2 regions of the Pseudomonas sp. F007 genome follow, and region 2 is predicted to be linked to the other one. Evidence: predicted binding sites of a transcription regulator. Region 2 holds the regulator's gene; the other holds the start of a gene.
What was found. The regulator sigma-54, encoded in region 2, starts transcription at its own class of promoters, with help from an activator protein. The targets are predictions, from matches to a motif close to ANTGGCATNNANNTTGCTNT.

Region 1 (4,207 bases), on a different contig from region 2:
TGCGGCTTCGACGAGGAAGGTCCCCACACCACACATCGGGTCGGCCAGCGCGCCACCTTCGGCGGCAATCCGCGGCCAGCCGGAACGGATCAGGATCGCCGCCGCGAGGTTTTCCTTCAGCGGCGCGGCACCTTGCTGCAGGCGGTAGCCGCGCTGGTGCAGGCTGTGGCCGGAGAGGTCGAGGGAGAGGATCGCTTCGCCGCGGTCCAGGCGCAGGTGAATGCGCAGGTCCGGGTTGAGCTTGTCGATCGACGGGCGCTCGCCGGATGGCGTGCGCAGTTTGTCGACGATGGCGTCCTTGACTTTCAAGGCGCCGAAATGGGTGTTGTCGATGCCCGAACCGTGGCCGCTGAACTCCACCGCCAGGGTACCGTCCGCCAGCATGTGATCTTGCCAGTCGACGTCGAGCACGCCGTGGTACAGGTCTTCGGCGTCCTTCATCGGGAAGCGCTTGAGCACAAACAGCACCCGGTTCGCCAGACGCGACCACAGGCACAGGCGATAGGCGGTTTCCATGGTGGCCATGCCACGCACGGCCGAGGTGTGCTCGCGCGCTTCCTCAAGGCCAAGCCCGACGGCTTCCTCGATAAGCAGGCCTTCAAGACCTTTGGGGCAGGTGAGGAAGAGTTCGTAACGATCCGACATGGGGTTCCAGTGCCTTTGGCAATAAGTGAACGGGCAACGCATTGCCCGCTCGGTTTTCAATCAAGCGCTTTTCTAAAAGAACGCTCGCGTGGCACGAAAGTGTGCCGTCCCACCCCGGCCACTCATCCAGCCAACCGGCTGGAGTGAGCTTAGATGCCCGGGCAGATAAAAAATTCTGCGAAACAAAATGTCATAACTCGACCCTTCGTCGAATAGTACCTGAGTGCAACAGGTGGACATTCTCACTAAGGGATTAGCCTCATCATTCTGCCAGAGGCTGATCATACCGGGGTTTGGCCGATACCCCGGGAAAACGCGGCAAATTACTTATGGCCATAACATCTTTATCGTTACGTCCTTATGACAAAACGATCATTCCATCCATGTGACGCATTGGTTAGAACTCATCTCAGGTTGACGCCGCAACGACGTCAACACCTTGGCTCGCCACGCCGGCAGCGAGCCGCCATTGGCAGAGTTTTTCTGCCTGACCTCGATAGGGGTCGACGCGACACATACAGTCAACAAGTGAGGGCAACACCCTATGAGAAGACTTAAGCGTGATCCGTTGGAAAGAGCATTTTTGCGCGGATATCAATATGGCGTTGGTGGCAAATCCCGTGAGCTTTGCCCATTTACTCTACCGTCGGTACGCCAAGCCTGGATTAACGGCTGGCGAGAAGGACGCGGCGACAACTGGGACGGTATGACCGGCACTGCGGGAATCCATAGACTCAACGAACTTCACGCCGTCGGCTAATCAGGGCACACATCCGACACGACAATTTGAGCAGTTAACGACTTAACCACGCACGTCCTCTCCGGACGGCGGGCTTCGGCCCAGGGGCTCCCTCGAGGAGCCCTTTTTTATGCCTGCGCAACAGCCTCAGCGCATGGCGGCGATAGCATCCACCGACTCGCGGATCAGCGCCGGGCCCTTATAGATGAAGCCCGAATAGATCTGTACCAGGCTGGCGCCCGCAGCGATTTTCTCAGCCGCGTGCTTGCCTTCGGTGATGCCACCCGCCGCGATGATCGGCAGACGACCGCCCAGCTCCGAGGCCAGCACCGTTACGGTGTGGGTGCTCTTTTCACGAACCGGTGCACCGGACAAGCCGCCCATCTCGTCACCGTGTTCCATGCCTTCGACACCGACGCGGCTCAGGGTGGTGTTGGTGGCGATGACCGCGTCCATACCGGTTTCGATCAGCGCCTGCGCCACCTGTGCGGTTTCTTCGTCACTCATGTCCGGAGCGATCTTGATCGCCAGCGGTACGTGCTTGCCGTGGCGCAAGGCCAACTCGGCGCGACGCTGGGCCAGGTCGGCGAGCAATTGCTTGAGCGAGTCACCGAATTGCAGGCTGCGCAGGCCCGGGGTGTTTGGCGAGCTGACGTTGACCGTGACATAGCTGGCGTGGGCGTAGACCTTGTCCAGGCAGATCAGGTAGTCGTCCACCGCGCGTTCGACCGGGGTGTCGAAGTTCTTGCCGATATTGATCCCCAGCACGCCCTTGTACTTGGCTGCGGCAACCCGCGCCAGCAGGTGATCGACGCCGAGGTTGTTGAAGCCCATGCGATTGATGATCGCCTCGGCTTGCGGCAGGCGGAAAATCCGTGGTTTTGGATTGCCCGGCTGCGGGCGCGGGGTGATGGTGCCGATTTCGACGAAGCCAAAGCCCAGTTGGGCGAAGCCGTCGATGGCGGCGCCGTTCTTGTCCAGGCCAGCCGCCAGGCCCACCGGGTTCGGGAAGTCGAGCCCCATGACGTTCACCGGCAGCGCCGCCGGCGCCTTACACAGCAAGCCGTTCAGGCCCAGACGCCCGCCCGCGCCGATCAGGTCCAGGGACAGATCGTGGGAGGTTTCCGGGGAGAGTTTGAACAGCAGTTGGCGGGCCAGGGTATACATGGGCGGACTTGACTCGATGGGCGGCGAAATGAGCCGGCGATTATAGCCGGGCGTGGGCCCGCAAGCGAGGCGCACGAGCAAATCCATGGGCGATGGCATATGCCTTGCACTCGCTGCGCTATCAGCAACGCAGTCCCTGCGGGAGTGGGCCTGCCCGCAAAAAATGCGCCCGCCGCGCGCTCCACCGATTTTGCCAAGGTGCTCCAGCAATGAACGAACCGACAGTCGACCCGCTGGCCTGGGTCAATGGCAGCGATGCCCCGGAAAAAACCACCATCAACCTGGGTTTCATGGCCTTGAGCGACTGCGCCTCGGTGGTGGTCGCCGCCACGCAGGGCTTCGCCCAACCCTACGGCCTGACCCTGAACCTCAAGCGCCAATCGTCCTGGGCCAACCTGCGGGACAAGCTGGTCAGCGGCGAACTCGACGCCGCCCACAGCCTCTACGGCCTGATCTATGCGGTGCACCTGGGTATCGGCGGCACGCCTGCTACCGACATGGCAGTGCTCATGGGCCTCAACCAGAACGGCCAGAGCATCAACCTGTCCCATGGCCTGCAGGGACTGGGCGTGAGCAGTCCTGAAGCGCTGCATCGGCACGTGCACCAAAGTCGCGCAAAACTGACCTTCGCCCAGACTTTTCCTACGGGCACCCATGCCATGTGGCTGTACTACTGGCTGGCGAGCCAAGGCATCCATCCGTTGCAGGATGTCGACAGTGTCGTGGTGCCGCCGTCGCAAATGGTCGCACACCTGCAGGCAGGGCGGATCGACGGCTTCTGCGTCGGTGAGCCGTGGAGCGCCAGCGCGGTGAAACAGAACCTCGGCTTCACGATGGCCACCAGCCAGTCGATCTGGCCGGATCACCCGGAAAAAGTCCTTGGCTGCACCCGCACCTTCGTCGAGCAATACCCCAACACCGCCCGGGCGCTGGTGATGGCGATCCTCGAAGCGAGCCGATTCATCGAGCAAAGTCAGGAGAATCGCCGCAGCACCGCGCAATTACTCAGTGCCACGGACTACCTCGACACGCCGCTGGAATGCATCGCCCCGCGCCTGCTCGGTGACTACGACGACGGCCTGGGCAATTGCTGGCAGGACCCGCATGCCCTGCGCTTTCATAACGACGGCGAGGTCAATCAGCCTTACCTGAGCGATGGCATGTGGTTCATGACCCAGTTCCGCCGCTGGGGCCTGTTGCGCGATGACCCGGACTACCTGCAGGTGGCCCGTCAGGTCCAGCAACTCGATCTCTATAACGATGCCGCAGGCGCCCTTGGTGTGCCAGGCCAGCGCCAGGAAATGCGCAGCAGCCAACTGATCGACGGCAAAGTCTGGGATGGCTCCGACCCCGCTGCCTATGCCCGCAGCTTCCGCCTGCACGCCATGGCCGACATCGCCCCCCGGCACGCCAGCCGCTGACAGGAGAGCCAGAGCATGTTGCGTATCCTGCTGATCAACGACACCGCAAAAAAGGTCGGGCGCCTGAAAACCGCGCTGACCGAAGCCGGCTTTGAAGTGATAGACGAATCCGGCCTGACCATCGACCTGCCGGCACGCGTCGAAACGGTGCGCCCGGACGTGATCCTGATCGATACCGAGTCACCCAGCCGCGATGTGCTGGAGCAAGTCGTGCTGGTCAGCCGCGACCAGCCAA
Region 2 (4,207 bases):
TCCAGGACGACCTGGTACAAGGCTTGATTGCTGTCGGCGCTGCGCAGGCGATCGCGCACTTCCTTGCGGTCCAACATGCTGGCGATCTGGCGCAGCAGTTCCAGGTGCGCATCGGTAGCCGCCTGGGGCACCAGCAGGACAAACAGCAGGTCGACCGGGGCGCCATCGATGGCGTCGAAATCAATAGGCGCGTCAAGGTGCATCAGCGCGCTGATGGGCGAAGTGCAACCCTTGAGACGGCAGTGTGGAATGGCGATGCCGTTGCCAAAACCGGTCGAGCCGAGTTTTTCACGGGCAATCAATGCCTCGAAGACATCTTGCATCTCCAGATCCGGGACTTCCCGGGCGATCAGGTTGGCAATTTGCTCGAGGGCTTTCTTTTTACTGCCTCCCGGCACGTTCACCAGGGAACGGCCGGGGGTCAGGATGCTTTCAAGTCGGATCATGGGATGGGGGTGTTAACGACCGGTTGCGCCCTGGAGGAGGCTCTGGGTCTTTTCCTTATGCTTTTTGAGTTGACGGTCCAGCTTGTCGGTCAGCAGGTCAATGGCGGCATACATGTCGTCATGCTCGGCATTGGCAACTACTTCTCCGCCGGGGATATGCAGCGTGGCTTCGATTTTCTGCTTCAGCTTCTCGACATTCATCGTGACCTGCACGTTGGTGATCTTGTCGAAGTGCCTTTCCAGTCGGTCGAGTTTTTCGCCGATGTAAGTGCGCAGAGGTTCGGTAACTTCCAGTTGGTGTCCACTGATGTTGACTTGCATACAGCTTCTCCTTCGTTGCCAGTGCATAAGGCGGCAGGCTGTGATGCCTGCCACTGGGTGCATCCGAAACAATTTCGAACACACCCTGGAACGCGGTGGCGTGGCCCGTTACATCAAACGCTTGCGTTCGCTCGAAGGCGCGATCCCCAAGGATTCGCGGTACTTGGCGACGGTACGGCGGGCCACCTGAATGCCTTGTGCCTCCAGTAAACCAGCGATCTTGCTGTCACTCAACGGCTTTTTCTGATTTTCCGCGGCAACCAGTTTTTTGATGATCGCGCGGATCGCCGTGGACGAGCATTCGCCGCCTTCGGAGGTGCTGACATGACTTGAGAAAAAGTATTTCAGCTCATAAATACCGCGCGGGGTGTGCATGAATTTCTGCGTGGTAACCCGCGAGATGGTCGACTCGTGCATGCCCACCGCCTCGGCGATGTCGTGCAGGACCAGGGGTTTCATCGCTTCGTCGCCGTATTCGAGGAAGCCGCGCTGGTGCTCGACGATCTGCGTGGCCACCTTCATCAGGGTTTCGTTGCGGCTTTGCAGGCTCTTGATGAACCAGCGTGCTTCCTGCAACTGATTGCGCATGAAGGTGTTGTCGGCGCTGGTGTCGGCGCGGCGGACAAAGCCGGCGTATTGCGGGTTGACCCGCAGGCGTGGCACCGACTCCTGATTCAGCTCGACCAGCCAGCGCTCGTTGTCCTTGCGCACGATCACGTCCGGCACCACGTATTCGGCTTCGCTGGACTCGATCTGCGAGCCCGGGCGTGGGTTGAGGCTCTGCACCAGCTCGATGACCTGGCGCAGCTCGTCTTCCTTGAGCTTCATTCGGCGCATCAACTGGCTGTAGTCGCGGCTGCCCAGCAGGTCGATGTAGTCGGTGACCAGGCGCTTGGCTTCGGCAATCCATGGCGTCTTGGCGGGCAACTGGCGCAATTGCAGGAGCAGGCATTCGCCCAGGTTGCGGGCACCGATGCCGGCGGGCTCGAATTGCTGGATGCGGTGCAGGACGGCTTCGATTTCGTCCAGCTCGATGTCCAGTTCCGGATCGAAGGCTTCGAGAATTTCCTCGAGGGTTTCGTCCAGGTAGCCCTGGTTGTTGATGCAGTCGATCAGGGTCACGCCGATCAGGCGATCGGTATCGGACATCGGGGCGAGGTTCAGTTGCCAGAGCAGGTGGCTTTGCAGGCTCTCACCGGCCGAAGTGCGGGTGGTGAAATCCCACTCGTCGTCATCGTTGCTCGGCAGGCTGCTGGCGCTGGTCTGGTAAACGTCTTCCCAGGCGGTGTCGACCGGCAGTTCGTTGGGAATGCGCTCGTTCCAGTCGCCTTCCTCGAGGTTGTCCACCGTGGGGGCGGTTTCCTGATAGGAGGGTTCCTGGACGTCGGTGTTGGGTTTCTGCTCGATATTGTCGGCCATCGGGTCGGCGTTATCGAAATCGTCGCCTTCTTCCTGGCGTTCGAGCATTGGATTGGATTCCAAGGCCTCCTGGATTTCCTGTTGCAGGTCCAGGGTCGACAATTGGAGCAGGCGGATGGCCTGTTGCAGCTGCGGTGTCATCGTCAGCTGCTGGCCCATTCTCAAGACTAGCGATGGTTTCATGGCTGGGGCTTAACACCTTATTCGCCGGCGCACGTGCGCCATCCACTACAGGGCGCCGGAGCGCCAAACTTAAGCAAATTATATGCCCGAAACTGAAGTGTTTGCCTAGAGCGTCATGACAATAAAAAGATAGATAGTTTCATTGACATTACGCCCCGGCGGCATCCAGACGCCTCGACGCTTACAGGCGGAACTCGTGACCCAGGTACACTTCCTTGACGAGATCGTTGGCCAGGATGGTCTCGGCGTCCCCTTCGGCAATCAATTGGCCGTCATTGACGATGTAGGCAGTTTCGCAGATATCCAGGGTCTCGCGCACGTTGTGGTCGGTGATCAATACGCCGATGCCCTTGGCCTTGAGGTGATGGATGATCTGCTTGATGTCGCCGACCGAAATCGGGTCGACACCGGCGAACGGCTCGTCGAGCAGGATGAATTTCGGCGCGGTGGCCAGTGCGCGGGCGATTTCCACACGGCGCCGCTCACCACCGGAAAGGCTCATGCCGAGGTTGTCGCGAATGTGGTTGATGTGGAACTCCTGCAGCAGGCTTTCCAGCTCCTTGCGACGGCCGGCCTTGTCGAGTTCCTTGCGGGTTTCGAGAATGGCCATGATGTTGTCGGCGACCGACAGTTTGCGGAAGATCGACGCTTCTTGCGGCAGATAGCCGATACCGGCCCGGGCACGGCCGTGCATGGGCTGGTGGCTGACGTCCAGGTCATCGATCAGCACGCGACCCTGATCGGCTTGCACCAGGCCGACGATCATGTAGAAGCAGGTGGTCTTGCCGGCGCCGTTCGGGCCGAGTAGGCCGACGATCTGGCCGCTGTCGATGGACAGGCTGACGTCACGCACGACCTGGCGGCTCTTGTAGCTCTTGGCCAGGTGCTGGGCTTTCAGAGTTGCCATTTACGGGGCCTTCTGCTCGTCGGTTTTCTTTTTCGGCTGGATGACCATGTCGATCCGCGGGCGTGCTTCGGTGACCTTGCTACCCGTGGCGCGACCGGCGCTGGCGAGCTTCTTCTCGGTGTCGTAGACGATTTTCTCGCCCTGGGTGATGTTGCCGTCCTTGTCGATGACTTTGGCGCGGTCGATCAGCACGACACGGTTCTGCTGGGCGTGGTACTGGATGGTCACGCCATAGCCCTGGACCGGCTTGGTATCGCCCGCGGTTTGCACCTGTTCGAAGTAGGCCAGGTTGCCCACCGAAGTGACGACGTCGATGTCGCCATTCGGCGCGCGAGTCATGGTCACGGTATTGCCGGTCACCTTCATCGAACCTTGGGTGATGATCACGTCGCCCTTGTAGGTGGCGATGCCGTTACGGTCATCAAGCTGAGCGTCGTCCGCCTGGATGCGGATAGGTTGCTGGCTATCGGACGGCAGGGCCCAGGCGCTCACGCTTCCCAGTGCTGCGCCCAGACCGAGCAAAATAGGGAGGGTTTTAACGAGCCTCATACTGTCCTCTTACGTTCGATAGCAGGTGTATCCTGCTTTCTTTCAAATACGCTTTCATGCCGGTACCAGTCGATACGCCGCCAGCACCGTCGATTTTAACGGGTTGCTGGGTCTGCGCATATTGCTGCTCCGGGAATACGGTCATGCGGGTGCTGGTGATGAGCATCGGGCGGTTCTTTTCATCGGTGCGCGAAATGCGCACCGAGTCGATCAGTTCGACCTCGGTGCCGTCCGAATTGACCTCGCCGCGTTCGCTCTGCACGTGCCACGGAAACTCGGTGCCGCGATACATTTTGAGGTCGGGGTTGGTCAGTTGCGTCACTTCACTGGCCTTGACGTGCTCGAGCTTGTCCGACGTCATGTCGTACTGCAGCTTGCCGTC

Region 1: ACZYR5_RS22605 (CmpA/NrtA family ABC transporter substrate-binding protein) is a predicted target of sigma-54. The motif match lies at 2,643-2,662, and genes of this name have one in related genera.

The regions. Positions count from the first base shown of each region.
Region 1 covers NZ_JBVATA010000009.1:79,448-83,654, reverse strand. Annotated here, with positions in the region: gene rlmKL (bifunctional 23S rRNA (guanine(2069)-N(7))-methyltransferase RlmK/23S rRNA (guanine(2445)-N(2))-methyltransferase RlmL) at 1-645, opposite strand, end outside; gene rmf (ribosome modulation factor) at 1,190-1,405, shown strand; gene ACZYR5_RS22610 (quinone-dependent dihydroorotate dehydrogenase) at 1,532-2,551, opposite strand; gene ACZYR5_RS22605 (CmpA/NrtA family ABC transporter substrate-binding protein) at 2,761-3,972, shown strand; gene ACZYR5_RS22600 (ANTAR domain-containing response regulator) at 3,988-4,207, shown strand, end outside.
Region 2 covers NZ_JBVATA010000006.1:463,099-467,305, reverse strand. Annotated here, with positions in the region: gene ptsN (PTS IIA-like nitrogen regulatory protein PtsN) at 1-446, opposite strand, end outside; gene hpf (ribosome hibernation-promoting factor, HPF/YfiA family) at 459-767, opposite strand; gene ACZYR5_RS17595 (RNA polymerase factor sigma-54) at 876-2,369, opposite strand; gene lptB (LPS export ABC transporter ATP-binding protein) at 2,551-3,276, opposite strand; gene lptA (lipopolysaccharide transport periplasmic protein LptA) at 3,277-3,825, opposite strand; gene lptC (LPS export ABC transporter periplasmic protein LptC) at 3,812-4,207, opposite strand, start outside.